DNA from 4 places in the Streptomyces sp. NPDC034670 genome. Region 4 is predicted to be linked to each of the others. Evidence: riboswitches for the same ligand, from Rfam matches in the RefSeq annotation. Region 4 holds a riboswitch; each other region holds the start of a gene.
The links. Region 4 has a riboswitch for cyclic di-AMP ahead of ACZ56B_RS15550 (transglycosylase family protein). Riboswitches for the same ligand answer to the same signal wherever they lie in the genome.

Region 1 (4,173 bases), on a different contig from region 4:
CGGCCTCGTCCCCCGTGCCCGCTTTCCGCGCCCGCTTTCCGGTGAGGACCTCCCGAAAGCGCGACCACGGAAGAACCACGAGGAAAGCCTCGCGAATTCTCCGCGTTTCCGGAATGCGGCAGCGGGACACGTGCCCGCCGGCGCTTTTCCTTTGTATACGGCCCCCGTGTTAAGGGCGCGGTCCCGGCATGTTCACGGCATGTTGCGAGTTCCTCACACGGGCCACGCGGTCCACCCGGTCCGTCCGGGCGACGCCGAGGGCGGGGCGCAGACGGTGCGCACCCCGCGCGCGCTCGGCGTGCAGCGCCGTGACCGTCCGAGCGCGCTCGCCGTCGCCGCGCGCCACGGCGTCCACGATCGCGCCGTGCTCCGCCCAGTGCTCCACCGGGTCGGCGGGCCCCTCCACGGCGTACATCCAGGCGATCTTGTACCGCACCTGGGTCAGCGCCGACGCCAGCGCCGGGCTGCCGCAGGCCCGGACGAGCGTCTCGTGGAACCAGCCGCCCAGGGAGCGCAGGTCGTCGCTGTCGCCCCGGCGGGCGCGCTCCTGCCCCAGACGGACCAGGCCGCGCAACACCTTCACGTGGGCCTCGGTGCGGCGCTGGGCCGCGCGGAGGGCGCCGAGCGGCTCGAGGAGCAGACGCATCTCCAGCAGGTCGGCGGCCTCCTGCCCGGTGGGCTCCGCGACGCACGCGCCCGCGTGCCGCCGGGTCACCACGAACCCCTCGGCCTCCAGCGTGCGCAGGGCCTCCCGGACGGGGACGCGGGAGACGCCGTAACGGCGGGCGAGCACTTCCTCCGTGAGCCGGCTGCCGCGCCCGTGGACACCCGCGACGATGTCGTCCCGGATCGCCGTGCACACCGAGTGCGCGGGAATACGCATGAGCGACCTCCGGATTCATTCCCGTGAAACGCCGACGATCGACGTGCGTTCCGTGACTCTATTGCAATCGGCGGTAATTTCCGACGCCGGGCCGGAATCCATAGGTGTTTTTGGCGCTTTCGGTCAGCCCTTCCCCCCTGCGACGCCGAAAGCCCCGGCTCGGGAGCCGGGGCCGGAGAGCGGGGCGGGCGCCGCGCCGGAGCGGACGCGCGTCAGAGGTTCACGCCGTGCGCGCGGAGGTAGGCGACGGGGTCCAGGTCGGAGCCGTACTCGGCGGTGGTGCGGACCTCGAAGTGCAGATGCGCGCCCGTGACGTTGCCGGTGGCGCCGGACAGGCCGATCCGCTGCCCCGGGGTGACCTGCTGCCCCACCGAGACGCCGACGGACGACAGGTGGGCGTACTGGGTGTAGGTGCCGTCGTGCATCCGGATGACGACCTGGTTGCCGTACGCGCCGCCCCAGCCGGCCTCCACGACGGTGCCCGCGCCGACCGCCTGGACGGGGGTGCCGCTCGCGGCGTGGAAGTCCACGCCCGTGTGGCTGCCGGAGGACCAGACGGCGCCACCGCTCTTGTAGCCGGTCGAGACGTAGGAGCCGGCGATCGGGGAGACGAAGGCGGTGAGGCGCTCGCGCTCGGCCTCCCGCGCGGCGCGTTCCCGCTCCGCCCGGGCCTCCTCGGCCGCCTTCTCGCGCGCGGCCTCCTCGGCCGCCTTCCGCGCGGCGGTCTCGGCGGCCTCCCGGGCGGCCTCGTGCTGGGCGGCCGCCTGGGCGTCGACCTGGTCGGCGACCTGGTCGCCCAGGGTGATGACGGGGGTGAGGCCGGTCTGCGCGGCGACGGGTTCGGCGGCGAGCGCGGGGGCCCCGAGGGAGCCGACGACGCCGGTGGTGGTGAGAGCCGCGACGCCCGCCGCGCGGGCGGTGCCGCGCTCGGTCCTGCGGGGACGGCGGTGCTTCCCGGTGGCGCGGGTGAACGCCATGTACAGGCTGGTCCTTTCCTTCCCTCTCGCCTACCGGGTTAGCTGACGGGTTCGGAGCAGGAAGGTCTCCTACGGACCCCCTCGCGACACGCGCGGGCGTCCGATTCACCCCAGGGACTGCAGAGACTGCGTGCGGGCCCCCGGCTCCCCTGGCTCGCGCCGTACGGGGACTCGGCGATGGCTGTCCGGTGCCGCGGGTGCGGCGCACTGCCCGACGAACAGCCCGGAAGACGCTAAGCGGGCGGGCCGTCGATTCCCAAACGGAACCCGGATTCTGTAGCGCATCCCACAGGGCAGACGGGCCGTCTCCACCCCAATCCGGGCATGGGCGGGCCCTGGTGACGTACCCGCCACCAGGGCCTCGCCCGTACGCGTCCCGCGCGGCCCGCTACTCGGCGCTCACCACGGCGACGTCACCGATCCCGAGGGCCTCCACGGGCGCCTTGATCTGCGCCGCGTCGCCGACGAGCACGGTCACCAGGCGGTCCACCGGGAAGGCGTTGACGACCGCGGCGGTCGCCTCCACGGTGCCGGTCGCGGCGAGCTGCCGGTACAGCTCGGCCTGGTAGTCGTCGGGCAGGTGCTGCTCGACCTGGTCGGCCAGGGTGCTCGCGACGGCCGCGGCGGTCTCGTACTTGAGCGGTGCCACGCCCACCAGGTTCTGCACGGCGACGTCCCGCTCGGCGTCGGTGAGTCCCTCCGCGGCGAGCGTGCGCAGCACCGTCCACAGGTCCTGCAGGGCGGGCCCGGTGTTCGGGGTGTCGACGGAGCCGCTGATGGCGAGCATCGCGGCGCCGGTGGCCCCTTCCGGGGAGGAGGGCGCGGTGGACCGGAGGACCTGCCCGAAGGCCCGGACGCCGTAGGTGTAGCCCTTCTCCTCGCGCAGGACGCGGTCCAGGCGGGAGGTGAGGGTGCCGCCGAGGCAGTACGTGCCGAGCACCTGCGCGGGCCACACGCGGTCGTGCCGGTCCGGGCCGATCCGGCCGATCAGCAGCTGCGTCTGGACGGCGCCCGGGCGGTCCACGATCACGACCCGGCCGGTGTCGTCCGCGACCACCGGCGGAACGGGCCGGGGCCGGGCCGGGGAGCCCGTCCAGGAGCCGAGGGTGTCGCCGAGCAGCGCGTCCAGGTCGACCCCGGTGAGGTCGCCGACGACCACCGCGGTCGTCGTGGCGGGACGGACGTGCTTCTCGTAGAAGGCGCGCACGGCCGTGGAGTCGATGCCGGCGACCGTCTCCTCGGTGCCCTGACGCGGACGCGACATGCGCGAACTCGCCGGGAACAGTTCCTTGGAGAGTTCCTTGGCGGCCCGGCGGGCGGGGCTGGCCAGCTCGTGCGGGATCTCGTCGAGGCGGTTGCGGACCAGCCGCTCGACCTCGCCGTCCGCGAACGCGGGCGCCCGCAGGGCGTCGGCGACCAGCCCGAGCCCCTTGGCGAGCCGCGAGGCGGGGACCTCGAGGCTCAGCCGGACACCGGGGTGGTCGGCGTGCACGTCCAGGGTGGCGCCGCACCGCTCCAGCTCGGCGGCGAACTCCTCGGCGGAGTGCTTGTCGGTGCCCTCGGAGAAGGCCCGCGCCATGATCGTGGCGACACCGTCCAGTCCGGTCGGCTCGGCCTCGAGCGGCGCGTCGAGGAGCACCTCGACGGCGACGACTTGCTGGCCCGGGCGGTGGCAGTGCAGGACGGTCACGCCGTTGTCGAGCGTGCCGCGCTCGGGGGCCGGGAAGGCCCAGGGCCTCGCCTCGCCCGCCTGCGGCCGGGGGTGGAAGTCCATCGTGGCGAGCTCGGTCACTTCGCCGCCTCCTCGGTCTCGTCGGCGCCGGCGGCTGCGGCGGCTTCCTCTGCGTCCTGTGCTTCGGGGGCGACGGGCTCGTAGACGAGCACCGCGCGGTTGTCGGGGCGCAGGCGGGCCTCGGCGACCTCCCGCACCTCCTCCGCCGTCACCTCGAGGACCCGCTGGACGGCGGTCAGGGCGAGCTGCGGGTCACCGAACAGGACGGCGTACCGGCACAGTTCGTCGGCGCGGCCCGCGACCGTGCCGAGGCGGTCCAGCCACTCGCGCTCCAACTGGGCCTGGGCGCGCTCCATCTCCTCGGCCGTGGGGCCCTCCTCGGCGAACCGGGCGAGCTCCTCGTCGATCGCGGCCTCGATCACCGGCACCTCCACGTCGCCGGACGTCTTCACGTCCAGCCACCCGAGGGAGGGCGCCCCGGCCAGCCGCAGCAGGCCGAATCCGGCCGCCACCGCCGTGCGGTCCCGCCGCACGAGCCGGTTGTGGAGCCGCGAGGACTCGCCGCCGCCGAGGACGGTGAG
Region 2 (4,173 bases), on a different contig from region 4:
CGACCAAATCCGGCAGGCGGATACGTCAACCCGCGGGCTCAACTCCGCGTACTGCTGCGGTATGACACGGCGGGCGGTTCGCTCCACCCGACCACTAGGGGTCGTGGGCCGGGGGGGTGACGGAGGAACGGGTCCGGCCCTGCCGCCACCGGCGGCTCAGCCCGCCCGGTGCACCACCGCGTCGCACAGCTCCACCAGCGCCGTCTTCGCGTCGCACTCCGGCAGCGGGGTCAGCGCCGCGCGGGCCTCCTCGGCGTAGCGCACGGTGTCCCGGCGGGCCTGCTCCAGGGCCGGGTGGGCGCGCAGCAGGCGCAGCGCCTCGGCGTGCCGGGCGTCGTCGGTGAGGTCGGAGTCGAGCAGCTCGCACAGGGCGATGTCCTCGGCCAGCCCCAGCCGGGCCGCCCGCTCGCGCAGCCGCAGCACGGGCAGGGTGGCGATGCCCTCGCGCAGGTCCGTGCCGGGGGTCTTGCCGGACTCGTGGGAGTCGGAGGCGATGTCCAGGACGTCGTCGGCGAGCTGGAAGGCGACGCCGAGCCGCTCGCCGTACTGGGTGAGCACGTGCACGACCGTCTCGTCGGCGCCGGCCATCATCGCGCCGAACCGGCAGGAGACCGCGACCAGCGAGCCGGTCTTGCCGCCGAGCACGTCCAGGTAGTGGTCGACCGGGTCCCGGCCGTCCTGCGGCCCCGCGGTCTCCAGGATCTGCCCGGTGACCAGCCGCTCGAACGCCTCGGCCTGCACCCGCACCGCCTCCGGGCCGAGGTCGGCCAGGATGTGCGAGGCCCGCGCGAAGAGGAAGTCACCGGTGAGGACCGCGACGGAGTTGCCCCAGCGGGCGTTCGCACTGGCGACCCCGCGCCGCACCTCGGCCTCGTCCATGACGTCGTCGTGGTACAGCGTGGCCAGGTGGGTCAGCTCCACGACCACGGCCGACGGCACGACGCCGGGCGCGTAGGGGTCGCCGAACTGGGCGGAGAGCATCACGAGCAACGGGCGGAACCGCTTGCCGCCGGCCCGCACCAGGTGCTGGGCGGCCTCCGTGATGAAGGGCACCCCGCTCTTGGTGGCCTCGAGCAGCCCCTCCTCGACAGCCGTCATTCCGGCCTGGACATCGGCTTCCAGAGCCTGGTCCCGCACGCTCAGCCCGAACGGCCCGACGACGGTCACGAGGGGTCTCCTGTCTGCTGGTGTCTGGTGGCGGTTACACGGTTTGTCGATAGGTCGCTGCCCTCACTCGAGTCAGCGTATCCGGTCACGTTTCGATCACCGGCAGCACCCGGGCTTACGGGACGGGCGGCACGGGACCGGAGCTGTCCGGTTTCCGACCGTTTGATCACCACGGACATTCATCACGTTTCCCGGGTGCGGCGATCCGCGCCCGGACCGTGCCTCGGGCCGCATTCCGGGCCGTGCTCCGGGCCACATTCCGGGCCGCCCCCCGCCCCCGTCCGCCCCTCCCACCATCCTGCCGCCCCCGCTGTCCGATTTGCCGTAATTAGCAAGCGAATTCCCCTTGGCGTGAAATGCGATGCGACCGTCCGGCCCGTGAGGTCGGTCACGCGCCGCACGCCCCTCCGCCGCTCCGACGGAACCGGTGATTCCCCTTTTCCCGCAACCGAGTTGGCCCCCCGTGCCGGCAAAGGATCAAGTGTCCCAAAACGCCCACAGCAAGATCAAACGGCCCTATCCGTGATGTCCGCACTTGTTTCCGGCATCCGCTCTCGCATACGTTCCCGGCCTGTCGGGCGGACGCCGAATCCTGCCGCCGCCCGCACCCATCGACGACGAACTCACTCACGCACGGCAGGAGCGGGGGACCCAGGTAAGCCGCCGGACCGGCACACGCCGGAACGGCTCGGGGTGAAGCCGTGCCCGCAAGGGCGCGGCCGGGCACTCTCCCGCCCGAACCCGACAGCTCACCTCGCAGGCGTAGGAGAGGAATCCAGTCATGCCTGCAACCGGTCAGCTCCGCCGTTCCGGCCGCCGCCACCTCGCCCGCTCCCTCGCCGTCGCCGGCGTCGCCGCGATCACCCTCCCGCTGTTCGGCGCGACCAGCGCCTCCGCGGCCACCGCGCCGTCCGACCCGGCCGCCGCCGCCTCCACGACGACGTACGCGAACAACCTCGACGGCTGGATCCGCGAGGCGCTGGCGATCATGGAGCAGAACGGCATCCCGGGCACCTACGAGGGCATCCACCGCAACATCATGCGCGAGTCCTCCGGCAACCCGAACGCCGTCAACAACTGGGACTCCAACGCCGCCAAGGGCACCCCGTCGAAGGGCCTGCTGCAGGTCATCGACCCGACCTTCGCCGCGTACCACGTGCCCGGCACCGCCTTCGACCCGTACGACCCGGTCGCGAACATCGCGGCGGCCTGCAACTACGCCGCCGACCGCTACGGCTCGATCGACAACGTCTTCGGCGCGTACTGAACCGTCCGCTGACGGCCGAGCACGGCCGCCCCGCCGAACAGTCGCTCGAGGACGACGGCCACGCCGTCGTCCTCGTTCGACGCGGTGACCTCGTCGGCCACCGCCTTCAGTTCGGGGTGGGCGTCGGCCATGGCGACGCCGTGGGCCGCCCAGGCGAACATGGGGACGTCGTTCGGCATGTCGCCGAAGGCGATCGTCCGCTCCGGGCCCAGCCCCAGGTGCGCGGCGGCCAGCGCCAGCCCGGTCGCCTTGGTGACCCCGCGCGGCTGGAGCTCCACGGTCCCCGGCCCCGACATGGTGACCGTGGCCAGGGAACCGACCACCGAGCGGGCCGCCGCCGCCAGCGCGTCGTCGGACAGGTCGGGGTGGCGCAGCAGCACCTTGCTGATCGGCCGGTCCCACAGCTCGCTCCGCCGCCCGACCCGCACGGCGGGGAGCGTGGGGTGCGGCATCACGTAGCCGGGCTCGATCAGGGTCAGCCCGTCGACGCCGTCCTGGTCGACCGCGGCGTACACCTCGCCCACCTCGGCCTCGACCTTGCCGAGCGCGGTCTCCGCCAGTTCCCGGTCCAGCGTGACCGACCACAGCAGCCGGTCCGCGCCGGCGTCGTACACCTGCGCGCCCTGTCCGCACACCGCGAGCCCCGTGCCGCCGAGCTCGTCCAGGAGCGGCCGCACCCTGGGGGCCGGGCGTCCCGTCACCACCAGGTGCCGGGCGCCGGCCCGCGCCACCCGCGCGAGCGCGGCGAGGGACCGGTCGGAAAGGGTGTCGTCGCTGCGCAGCAGCGTCCCGTCCAGATCGGTGGCGACGAGTGAGAACGCGGGGGGTGCGGCCATGATCAGAGAATACGGACAGCGCGCCCGCTCGATTCACCACACCCCGGGCCGCCCGCGTCCCGCCCTCCCCGCGCCCCCGCCGTCCGGCGCCCGCCCCCTACCGTCCACGCTCCCCGGGGCGGTACCTTCCAGGTGTCCGGGGGGGACTTGATCGGGGGGTCAGGTGAGCAGTGGACGCGTGCGCGTGCTGGGGCCCGAGGAGCTCGGCGAGGGGGAGCGGGAGCGCTGGCGGGAACTGCGCGCCGCGGCGGACGCGCCGCGCAGCCCCTTCATGGAACCGGAGTTCACCGTCGCCGTGGGCCGGGTGCGGCCCCGGGCCGGGGTCGCGGTGCTGTACCACGGGGCGGAACCGGCGGGTTTCCTGCCGTACGAGCGGGGGCCGCTGGGACAGGGCCGGGCGATCGGGCTCGGGGTGTCGGACTGCCAGGGCGCGGTCCTCGCTCCCGGCCACGGCCTGGAGGCGGGCGCACTGCTGCGGGCCTGCTCGGTGTCGAGCTTCGCCTTCGACAACCTGGAGGCCGGCCAGGAGCTGTTCGTGCCGTACGCGGCCGAGGAGCACGCCACCTACGTCATCGACGTGGGGAAGGGCTACGGGACCTACGAGTCGGTGCTGCGCGGCCGGTCGCCGAAGTTCCTGAGGACCACCCTCGCCAAGGAGCGCAGGCTCGGCCGCCAGGTGGGGCCCGTGCGGTTCGTCTTCGACGAGCGCGACCCGGCCGCCCTGCGGACGCTGATGGCCTGGAAGTCGGCGCAGTACCGCAGGACCGGGCGGCGGGACCGGTTCGCGCGGGAGTGGATCTCCCGGCTCGTGGGCCGCCTCGCCGGGACCCGGGCCCCGCAGTGCACGGGCACGCTGTCGGTCCTGTACGCCGGCGGCCGTCCCGTCGCCGCGCACTTCGGCCT
Region 3 (4,173 bases), on a different contig from region 4:
AACGCGGCCATGAGTCGGCGTGGCACGGCCGTGCGTCGCCCGGTGGGAGGGTGATCGGTCGGATCGCCGGTCGGCCGGGTGACGAGTCGGGTCGGCCGGATCGGCCGGGTTCCGTCCGGTCCGGCCGGCCGTCCGGCGGTCAGCGGACGGCGGTCACGAACTCCGTCCAACTCCCGGGGGAGAAGAGCAGCACGGGCCCGGCCGGGGTCTTGGAGTCGCGCACGGCGAGCAGTCCGGCCCGGGGGCCGGAGGCCGGCCGGGCCGTCTCGACGCAGTTGTTCGCGCCCGTGCTGTAGCTGCTGCGCAGCCACCGCACACCGTGCAGGTCGGGAGCGGAGCGGGGGGTCCGAGGCGGTGCGGTCATCGTGCCTCCTTACGCGCCGGTGGCGGCACCGGCGATGAAGTCCAACGAGTCCTCGGGGGAAAGGGCGTGGATCGAAAGGGCCTCGAAGGCCTCCGAGTAGGCCCGGAGGTCTTCTTTCCGCTCCAGATGGAAGCTACTCGTCAAGTGGTCGAGAACCACCACGTCAAGATCAGAAGTGCGCGAAAATGAGAAAATAACGAAAGGGCCGGTGACGCCGATGTGTGCCCCCGCGGCGAACGGCAGGACCTGCAGCCGCACTTGGGGCAGCCGGGCCGCCTCGACCAGCTGCTCCAGCTGACGGGCCATCACATCGGGGCCCCCGACCTCCCGGCGCAGCACCGCCTCGTCCAGGACCGCGCTCAACTCCAGCGGGGGGTCCGCCCGCAGCACGTCCTGCCGGGCCAGACGCACCTCCACCAGGGCGTCCAGCCGCTCCTCCGAGGCACCCTCCAGCGCGGCCCGGGTCACCGCCCGCGCGTACTCCGGCGTCTGCAGCAGTCCGGGGACCACCGTGGTCTCCAGGGTGCGCATCGCGCTCGCCTGGGACTCCAGGCTGATGAAGTCCCGGTAGGTCGGCGGCAGTACGCCGCGGTAGGCGTGCCACCAGTGGTGCCGGCCGTCGCCGTCGCCGGAGCCCGAGAGCACCAGCAGCAGTTCCCGCAGCTGCGGATCGGTCACGCCGTAGGCGTCGAGCAGTAACCGGACGTCGGCCGGTTTCGCTCCGCTCGTGCCGGTCTCGATCCGGCTCACCTTCGACTGGTGCCAGCCCACCAGCCGGGCCGCCTCGCCGCTGGTGAACCCCGCCGAAGTGCGCAGCGTGCGCAGTTCGGCACCCAGTTTCCGGCGGCGCACCGCGGGACCGTGCTGCATGGACTCTCCCTACTCCTCCCGGGCCGCCCGGATACGGTCTTCCGTCGCAGGGTTCACCGCTTCGGGCGACAGATATATGCATATCTCGGTGGATCGCCGTCCCGCGCCGTGCGGTGATGGCACTCTGGCGGCGAAGCACCAGTGCGGGACCGTACTCGAACCATCCGCTCCGTGTCGGACTGCGGTCCCGTGGGAAAGGGACGACATCGCCATGGCAGACCACCTGGAAGCATCCATCACTCTGCCGAGCGATCCCGCCTCGGTCCGCGCCGCCCGCGCCCATGTGGTGGACGTGCTGGCGGAGTGGGGCATGCCCGCGGACGCGGACGTGTCCGACACCGTCCGGCTGATCGTCTCCGAACTCGCCACCAACGCCGTGCAGCACACCCTGGGGCAGTCGCCCACCTTCACCGTGGACATGGTCCTCCGGCGCGACGGGCGGCTGCACGTCGGTGTCACCGACAGCCACCCGCGTCTCCCCAGGCGACTGCCCGCCGCCGTCCAGCAGGACAACGGCCGCGGACTGGTCATCATCCGCTGTCTGACCGCGGAATGCGGGGGGAGGCTCAGGATCCGTCCCACGCGTGAGGGGGGCAAGACCGTCTCCGTCGAACTGCCGTGGGCCCTGCCCGCCGCCGCGGAACCCGCCGCGGAACCGGCCACGGCGGCGGGCCGGCAGGAGCCGTAGGGGCCGTCACGGCGCGGGGACGGCGGGCGGTGCGCCGGCGCGCCCGGACGGTCGGGGCCGCTTCGGCCGGGAAGCGGTCCCGCACGACGTGCGGCTCGGTGCCCTGCCGGAACGGCGAACGGTGCGGCGCGGCGGGCGCGGTGAGCGGCGCGGCGGCGAACACGGCCGGCAGCGGGGTGGTGGCGCGGGCGGCGGGTCGAAGCGCGGCGGGCGCGTCGAAGCGCGGGTGGGGGCGAGCGGCAGCGGGAGGCCAAGAGGGTGGGCGCGCCTGTCCGGGTGACCCGCGGTTCCCGGAACGGTCCGGCGAAGCGCGGCCGGTCCGTTGCCGCGGACTCCCGGTTCCGTGCGGTACGGGGGCGGTGCCGGCCGTACCGCGACGGACGACGGGCCGGGCCGTGTCACGCCCGGCGGGGGCGGCGGCGCGTCGGGGACGCCGCCGCCCCCGCGGGTCAGTTGACCCGGCCGTACGAGACGCTGCTGGTCCAGATCTTCTGCAGGCGCACCACGTCCCCGGTCTTCGGGGCGTGCCAGATCTTGCCGCCGCCGGCGTAGATGCCGACGTGGTAGACGCTGCGGCCCGAGTGGAAGAACACCAGGTCCCCGGCCTTGCGGTTCTTGGCGGAGATGTGGCGCGTCTTGTTGTACTGCTGGGCGGCGGTGCGCGGCAGTTGCTTGCCCGCCTTCTTGAACGCGTACAGGGTGAGCCCGGAGCAGTCGAACCGGTACGGTCCGGTGGCGCCCCACCGGTACGGCGATCCCTTCTTGGAAGCGGCGATGTTCAGAGCCTTGGTGGCCGTGGTCGCGGCTGCCGCCTCCGAGGCGGCACCCGGGACCACGATCGAGCCGCCCACGGCGGCCAGGGTGAGGGCCGAGGCCGTGCCGGCCCGGGCCATGAGAGACGGGACACGATTGAGCGCGGTCATGCGCAACCCTTCGTCAGCCGCCTGTGAAGGATGACCTGTCGGATTCGGGCTGGCGAAGTTGCCCGGCCGCACGAGTGCGGCTTCACCCCAAGGGCTGCTCGGAACAGGTGTTCCGGCGACCCGTCGTGCTCGGGTCCTCCACTCCTGCCGATCCACTCCTTGTCGACCGGTCATCCGGGCGGCGGCAGGACTCGGCGTCCGCCCGGATCGCCCCGCCGCGGCGGCGGGGTCTTGTCGTCAGTCACGGATCTTGTCCCACGGCAGGCCCGAAGTCCCAACGGGACAGGGGATTTGTGTTGTTACTCACCACTCACCCGTTCGGGTGGACACCCTCCTGTTCGGATTGCTGTCAAGGGTGCCGAAGGGCCCCGGACCAGCGTCGGAGCGCCCCATTCCGCCCGTCGGGCGCGCGTGTTGCGCAACTTCGGCGGCCCGGGAACAGCAGGTTCATCTCCGCCGGATGGGGGTACGCCGTTTGGTCCGTTCCGGCCCCGGTCCGGACGCGCCGCCGCCGGGGACGGCCGTCCGGACCGGTCCGGGGTCAACTGCCGGGGGACCGCGGCAGGGTGAGCCGGGCCGTGCGCCGTTCGCCGTCCAGGACCCGCAGTGCCCGGGCCAGCGTGGCGGAGTGCAGTTCGGTCTCGCCGCGCCGGTGCATCACGGTCAGCGCGTCGCGCAGCGCGACGGCCCTGCCGACCAGTGCCTGTGCGGCGCGCAGCCCGCGGTAGGTGTCACCGTCCGAGGCGGGGTTGATGCGGCCGAGCAGGTCGACGACCTCGAGGTAACGGTCGATCAGCTCGGCCTCCGCCCGGGTCAGGGCGGGCAGCGGGGGGAGTTCCGGCAGCACCGGGGGCTCACCTCGCTCCGGCGGCGGGGTGGGAGCCCTCGCGGTCGGACACGATCCGGTCCGCCAGGCCGTGGTCCACCGCCGCCCGTGCGTCGAGGACCGTGTCCCGCTCGATGTCCGACCGGACCTGCTCCGGGGTGCGGCCGGTGTACCGGACGAGCATGTCCTCCATCCGGGACCGGACGCGGGCCAGTTCCCCCGCCTGGACCGCGAGGTCGCTCGCCCGGCCCTCCAGCGGGCCGGGCGAGGCGGGCTGACGGAGCACCAGGCGGGAGCCCGGCAGGACACACCGCTTGCCCGGGGTGCCGGCGGCGAGCAGCAGCGCGGCGGCCCCCTCGGCCCGGCCGAGGCAGACCGTCTCCACGTCGCAGGAGACGAAGCGCAGCGTGTCGTGGATCGCCGCCATGGCGTGGAACGAGCCGCCCGGGGAGTTGATGTAGAGCGAGACGTCCCGGTCCGGGTTCTGGTGCTCCAGGTGCAG
Region 4 (4,173 bases):
ACGAGCTGGACCTTGTCGCCGAGCTTGGCGGTGATGGTCTTCCAGCCCTCCCAGTCGTCCTCGAACAGCGGGTCCTCGATGGAGACGAGCGGGTACGCCTCGACGAGCTCGGCGTAGTACTCGGTCATCTCGGCGGCCGTGCGCTCCTTGCCCTCGAAGACGTAGGAGCCGTCCTTGTAGAACTCGGAGGCGGCGACGTCGAGGGCGAGGGCGATCTGCTCGCCGGGGGTGTAGCCGGCCTCCTTGATCGCCTCGAGGATGAGGTCGAGGGCCTCGCGGTTGGAGCCGAGGTTCGGGGCGAAGCCGCCCTCGTCGCCGAGACCGGTGGCCAGGCCCTTGCCCTTCAGGACCTTCTTGAGGGTGTGGTAGACCTCGGTGCCCCAGCGCAGGGCCTCGGAGAAGGTCTCCGCGCCGATCGGGGCGATCATGAACTCCTGGATGTCCACGTTGGAGTCGGCGTGCGAGCCGCCGTTCAGGATGTTCATCATCGGCACCGGCAGCAGGTGCGCGTTCGGGCCGCCCAGGTAGCGGAAGAGCGGCAGGTCGGAGGCCTCGGAGGCGGCGTGGGCGACGGCGAGCGAGACGCCGAGGATGGCGTTGGCGCCGAGCGAGCCCTTGTTGTCGGTGGCGTCCAGGTCGAACATCGCCTGGTCGATCAGGCGCTGCTCGGTGGCGTCGTAGCCGACCAGCTCCGGGCCGATCTGCTCGATGACGGCCAGGACGGCCTTCTCGACGCCCTTGCCGAGGTAACGGCCCGCATCGCCGTCACGGAGTTCGATGGCCTCGAAGGCGCCGGTGGAGGCGCCGGACGGGACGGCGGCACGACCCGTGCTGCCGTCGTCGAGGCCGACCTCGACCTCGACCGTGGGGTTGCCTCGGGAGTCCAGGATTTCCCGGGCTACGACGACGTCGATGGACGGCACGAGCATCTCCTTCATGGGTGTGACGCGAGTGGGCAGGGCCGCGGTGGCTCTGCGAGACCGAGCCTAACCGGCTCCGGGCGATCGGCATCCGGTCGCCCGTCCCGCGGACGGAACCGAGCTTAGATTGTTTCCTGACGGAACAAAGCACGTTCCGGCAACGGGGAGGAAACCGTGACCTCGCGGGCCCGTGAAAAACCCCGCCCCGGCGCGTGCGGGGGACACGCGCCGGGGCGGGGAGGAGGGGCCAAAGGCCGCCGCCCTTACTTCAGGTGCAGCTGCTGGCCCGGGTAGATGAGGTCGGCGTCCTCGACGACGTCGTCGTTGAGCTCGAACAGCTTGGCCCAGCCGCCCTTGACGTCGTGCTCCTCGGCGATCGAGCTGAGGGTGTCGCCCTTGACGACCTTGTACTCGCCGTCGCCCTTCTTGACCTTCTCGCCGGTCGGGGTGGTGACGGTCTTCTTCGCCGACTGGCGCTCGGCGGAGCGGGAGGCCTTCCGCTCGGTCTCCCGGGTCTCGGTGGAGCCGGCGCCCTGGTTCTGAGCCTGGCCCTGGCCCTGGCTCTGGCTCCGGTTCTGGCTCTGCCCCTGGTTCTGGCTCTGGCTCTGCGCGGAGCCGCCGCCCTGGGACTGGGTGGAGCCGCCACCGTTGTAGGAGGCGTTCGACAGGCCCTTGCCGCAGACCGGCCAGGCGCCCTTGCCCTGGCCCGCGAGGACCTTCTCGGCGATCTCGATCTGCTGGGCCTTGGTGGCCTGGTCGGCGGTGGCGGCGTACTTGGTGCCGCCGTAGCCGGCCCAGGTGGAGGCGGAGAACTGCAGGCCGCCGTAGTAGCCGTTGCCGGTGTTGATGGACCAGTTGCCGCCGGACTCGCACTGGGCGACGGCCTCCCACTCGGAGGCGGTGGCGGCGGAGGCGTTGCCGGCCGCCATCAGCGGGGCGGCGACGGCGGCGCCGGTGACGCCGGCGACGGCGATGGCGCGGGTGGCCTTGGACGGACGACGGTGCTTGCCCTTGCCGGAAAACAGCATGGATGGATCCCCTCACCGACGCCTACGAGGTGAGCTGTCGGGTTCGGGCCGGTTGAGTTGCCCGGCCGCGTCCCTCGCGGGACGCGGCTTCACCCCGAGCCGGATCCGGTGTCAACCTCCGGGTCCGGCGCCTACCTTGGTTCCCCCGCTCCTGCCTGCGGCGCATGAGTGCGACGACTGTTCCCGTGCTGCCGCTGGCAGGATTCGGCGTGGCGGCAGTCGGGGCCCGCGGTGGCGAGCGATCACGACCGTAGACACGGGATCAACGGAATGACAAAGACGATCAGGACTTCTGAGATCTATCTCTCATCATCTTTAACTCGGACATTCAGCCCGAACCGCGACACCAACTACCGCCGCACATCCACTCTTTCGGACGTCACCCCTCATCCGGTCCGACCCCGACCTCAAGCTCCTGACCGGGCAGGATGAGGTTCGGGTCGGCACCGACGGCCTGCTCGTTCTTCGCGTAGAGGGCGCGCCATCCGCCCTCGAGCTCGAGGGAGTCGGCGATGGACCAGAGGCTGTCGCCGGAACGCACGGTGTACGAGCCGTCGGCGGCGTCGCGGGGGGCGTCGGCTCCGCGCGAGGCGTGCCGGCCGGACGCCTCGGCCGTGCGCTCCCCGCCCGCGGCCTCCTCGGCGCCGATGCCGCGGTGACGGCCGGTGCCGGCGCCCTCGGTGAACTCCGAAGAACCCTCGGACTGTCCTGACTTGTCCGACTCGTCACTCTTCGGGGTGCCCGAAGCGGAGGGGGTCCGGCCGGGCTCGCCCGACACGCCGGCCGCGCCCCCCGCGCCCGCCGCGGGGCCGGACGACGGCGGGGCGGAAGCGGACGGCTCACCGGCGTCCGGCGATGCGGACGGGTCCGCGGGAGCGGACGGGGACGGCGACGCGGGCGTAGAGGCGCCCGGTCCGGAGTCCTCCGTCCCGCCCGCGCCGGTGCCGGCCGGGGCGGAGCCCTGCTCCAGACCCGCCGTCAGCCCGCAGGTGCGCCAGGCGCCGACCCCCCGGTCGGCGAGGATTCTCTCGGCCACGGCTATCTGCTGGCCGCGACTGGCCTGGTCGGCGCTCGGCGCGTACGCGAGCCCGCCGTACGCCTCCCAGTCGTCCTGCGTCAGCTGCAGGCCGCCGTAGTAGCCGTTGCCGGTGTTCTGGCTCCAGGAGCCACCGCTCTCGCACTCCGCGACCCGGTCCCAGGTGGCACCGTCGGCCGCGCTGGCGCTGCCGGCGCCGAGGAGCGGGATCGCGATGGCGGAGCCGGTCACTCCGGCCGCGACGAGGAGTGCCGGAGCCTGGCGGGGGCGACGGTGCCGACCGTTCCCGGAAAGCATGCGGAGACCTTTCACAAGACAGCAGTTACCGGCGCGGCGGACGGAGTCGGGACGCCACGCTTGATGGGTGAACGTATCCGCAGACGATCACTTGTCACAAGTTCATGCCGCACAGATCACGTGAAGATTACGGAGATGAACGTGTGTCATGTTTGCGCTGGTCCGCCCCCGGGGAGCGCGGAACCGCCGCGGGGCGGCGCCCCGGGTCCCCGGGTCAGGCCCCCGGCGGGGTGAACTCCACCGGCAGGGTGCGCAGTCCGCGCATGATGAGCCCGCCGCGCCAGCGCAGCTCGGCGGGGTCCACCGCGAGCCGGAGGTCGGGCAGGCGGGTCAGCAGGGCGGCGAGCGCGGTCTGGCCCTCCAGACGGGCCAGCGGCGCGCCGAGGCAGTAGTGGATGCCGTGGCCGTACCCCAGGTGCTGGTTGTCGCGCCGGCCGAGGTCGAGCACGTCCGGGTCGGCGAACCGCTCGGGGTCCCGGTCCGCGGCGGCCAGGACGACGAGGACCGGGTCGCCGGCCGCGATGCGCCGTCCGCCGATGGTGACCGGCTCGGTGGCGAACCGCCAGGTGGCGAGCTCCACCGGGCCGTCGTAGCGCAGCAGTTCCTCGACTCCGGTCTCCAGCAGTCCGCGTTCCCCGGCCGCCAGCGACCTCTGCAGGCGGTCGCGCTGTTCGGGGTGGGTGAGCAGGGCGTAGGTGCCGTTGCCGATGAGGTTGACGGTGGTCTCGAAGCCGGCGAACAGCAGGATGAACGCCATCGCGGCGGCCTCGTTCTCGGTGAGGTGCTCGCCGTGGTCGGAGGCGCGGATGAGACCGGAGATGAGGTCCTCGCCGGGAGCGGGCTCGGCGGGCAGGGCCGCGCGCTTGCGGTGGATGAGGTCGGCGAGGTAGCC

Region 1: it holds a riboswitch for cyclic di-AMP, as region 4 does, so the genes downstream of both, ACZ56B_RS04950 (M23 family metallopeptidase) here and ACZ56B_RS15550 (transglycosylase family protein) in region 4, are expected to answer to the same signal.
Region 2: it holds a riboswitch for cyclic di-AMP, as region 4 does, so the genes downstream of both, ACZ56B_RS10055 (transglycosylase SLT domain-containing protein) here and ACZ56B_RS15550 (transglycosylase family protein) in region 4, are expected to answer to the same signal.
Region 3: it holds a riboswitch for cyclic di-AMP, as region 4 does, so the genes downstream of both, ACZ56B_RS11110 (C40 family peptidase) here and ACZ56B_RS15550 (transglycosylase family protein) in region 4, are expected to answer to the same signal.

What each region holds. Positions count from the first base shown of each region.
Region 1 is NZ_JBVITR010000004.1:242,396-246,568, forward strand. Features, by position in the region: gene ACZ56B_RS04945 (GntR family transcriptional regulator) at 170-883, opposite strand; gene ACZ56B_RS04950 (M23 family metallopeptidase) at 1,096-1,860, opposite strand; cyclic di-AMP (ydaO/yuaA leader) riboswitch at 1,873-2,047, opposite strand; gene ACZ56B_RS04955 (M16 family metallopeptidase) at 2,249-3,652, opposite strand; gene ACZ56B_RS04960 (M16 family metallopeptidase) at 3,649-4,173, opposite strand, start outside.
Region 2 is NZ_JBVITR010000010.1:23,316-27,488, forward strand. Features, by position in the region: gene ACZ56B_RS10050 (polyprenyl synthetase family protein) at 157-1,167, opposite strand; cyclic di-AMP (ydaO/yuaA leader) riboswitch at 1,782-1,945, shown strand; gene ACZ56B_RS10055 (transglycosylase SLT domain-containing protein) at 1,949-2,434, shown strand; gene ACZ56B_RS10060 (HAD family hydrolase) at 2,398-3,270, opposite strand; gene ACZ56B_RS10065 (GNAT family N-acetyltransferase) at 3,434-4,173, shown strand, end outside.
Region 3 is NZ_JBVITR010000011.1:79,909-84,081, forward strand. Features, by position in the region: gene ACZ56B_RS11090 (8-amino-7-oxononanoate synthase) at 1-13, shown strand, start outside; gene ACZ56B_RS11095 (DUF397 domain-containing protein) at 140-364, opposite strand; gene ACZ56B_RS11100 (helix-turn-helix domain-containing protein) at 374-1,234, opposite strand; gene ACZ56B_RS11105 (ATP-binding protein) at 1,446-1,922, shown strand; gene ACZ56B_RS11110 (C40 family peptidase) at 2,372-2,845, opposite strand; cyclic di-AMP (ydaO/yuaA leader) riboswitch at 2,849-3,036, opposite strand; gene ACZ56B_RS11115 (hypothetical protein) at 3,387-3,692, opposite strand; gene ACZ56B_RS11120 (ATP-dependent Clp protease proteolytic subunit) at 3,700-4,173, opposite strand, start outside.
Region 4 is NZ_JBVITR010000019.1:23,975-28,147, reverse strand. Features, by position in the region: gene eno (phosphopyruvate hydratase) at 1-923, opposite strand, end outside; gene ACZ56B_RS15550 (transglycosylase family protein) at 1,184-1,948, opposite strand; cyclic di-AMP (ydaO/yuaA leader) riboswitch at 1,953-2,121, opposite strand; gene ACZ56B_RS15545 (transglycosylase family protein) at 2,328-3,281, opposite strand; gene ACZ56B_RS15540 (cytochrome P450 family protein) at 3,496-4,173, opposite strand, start outside.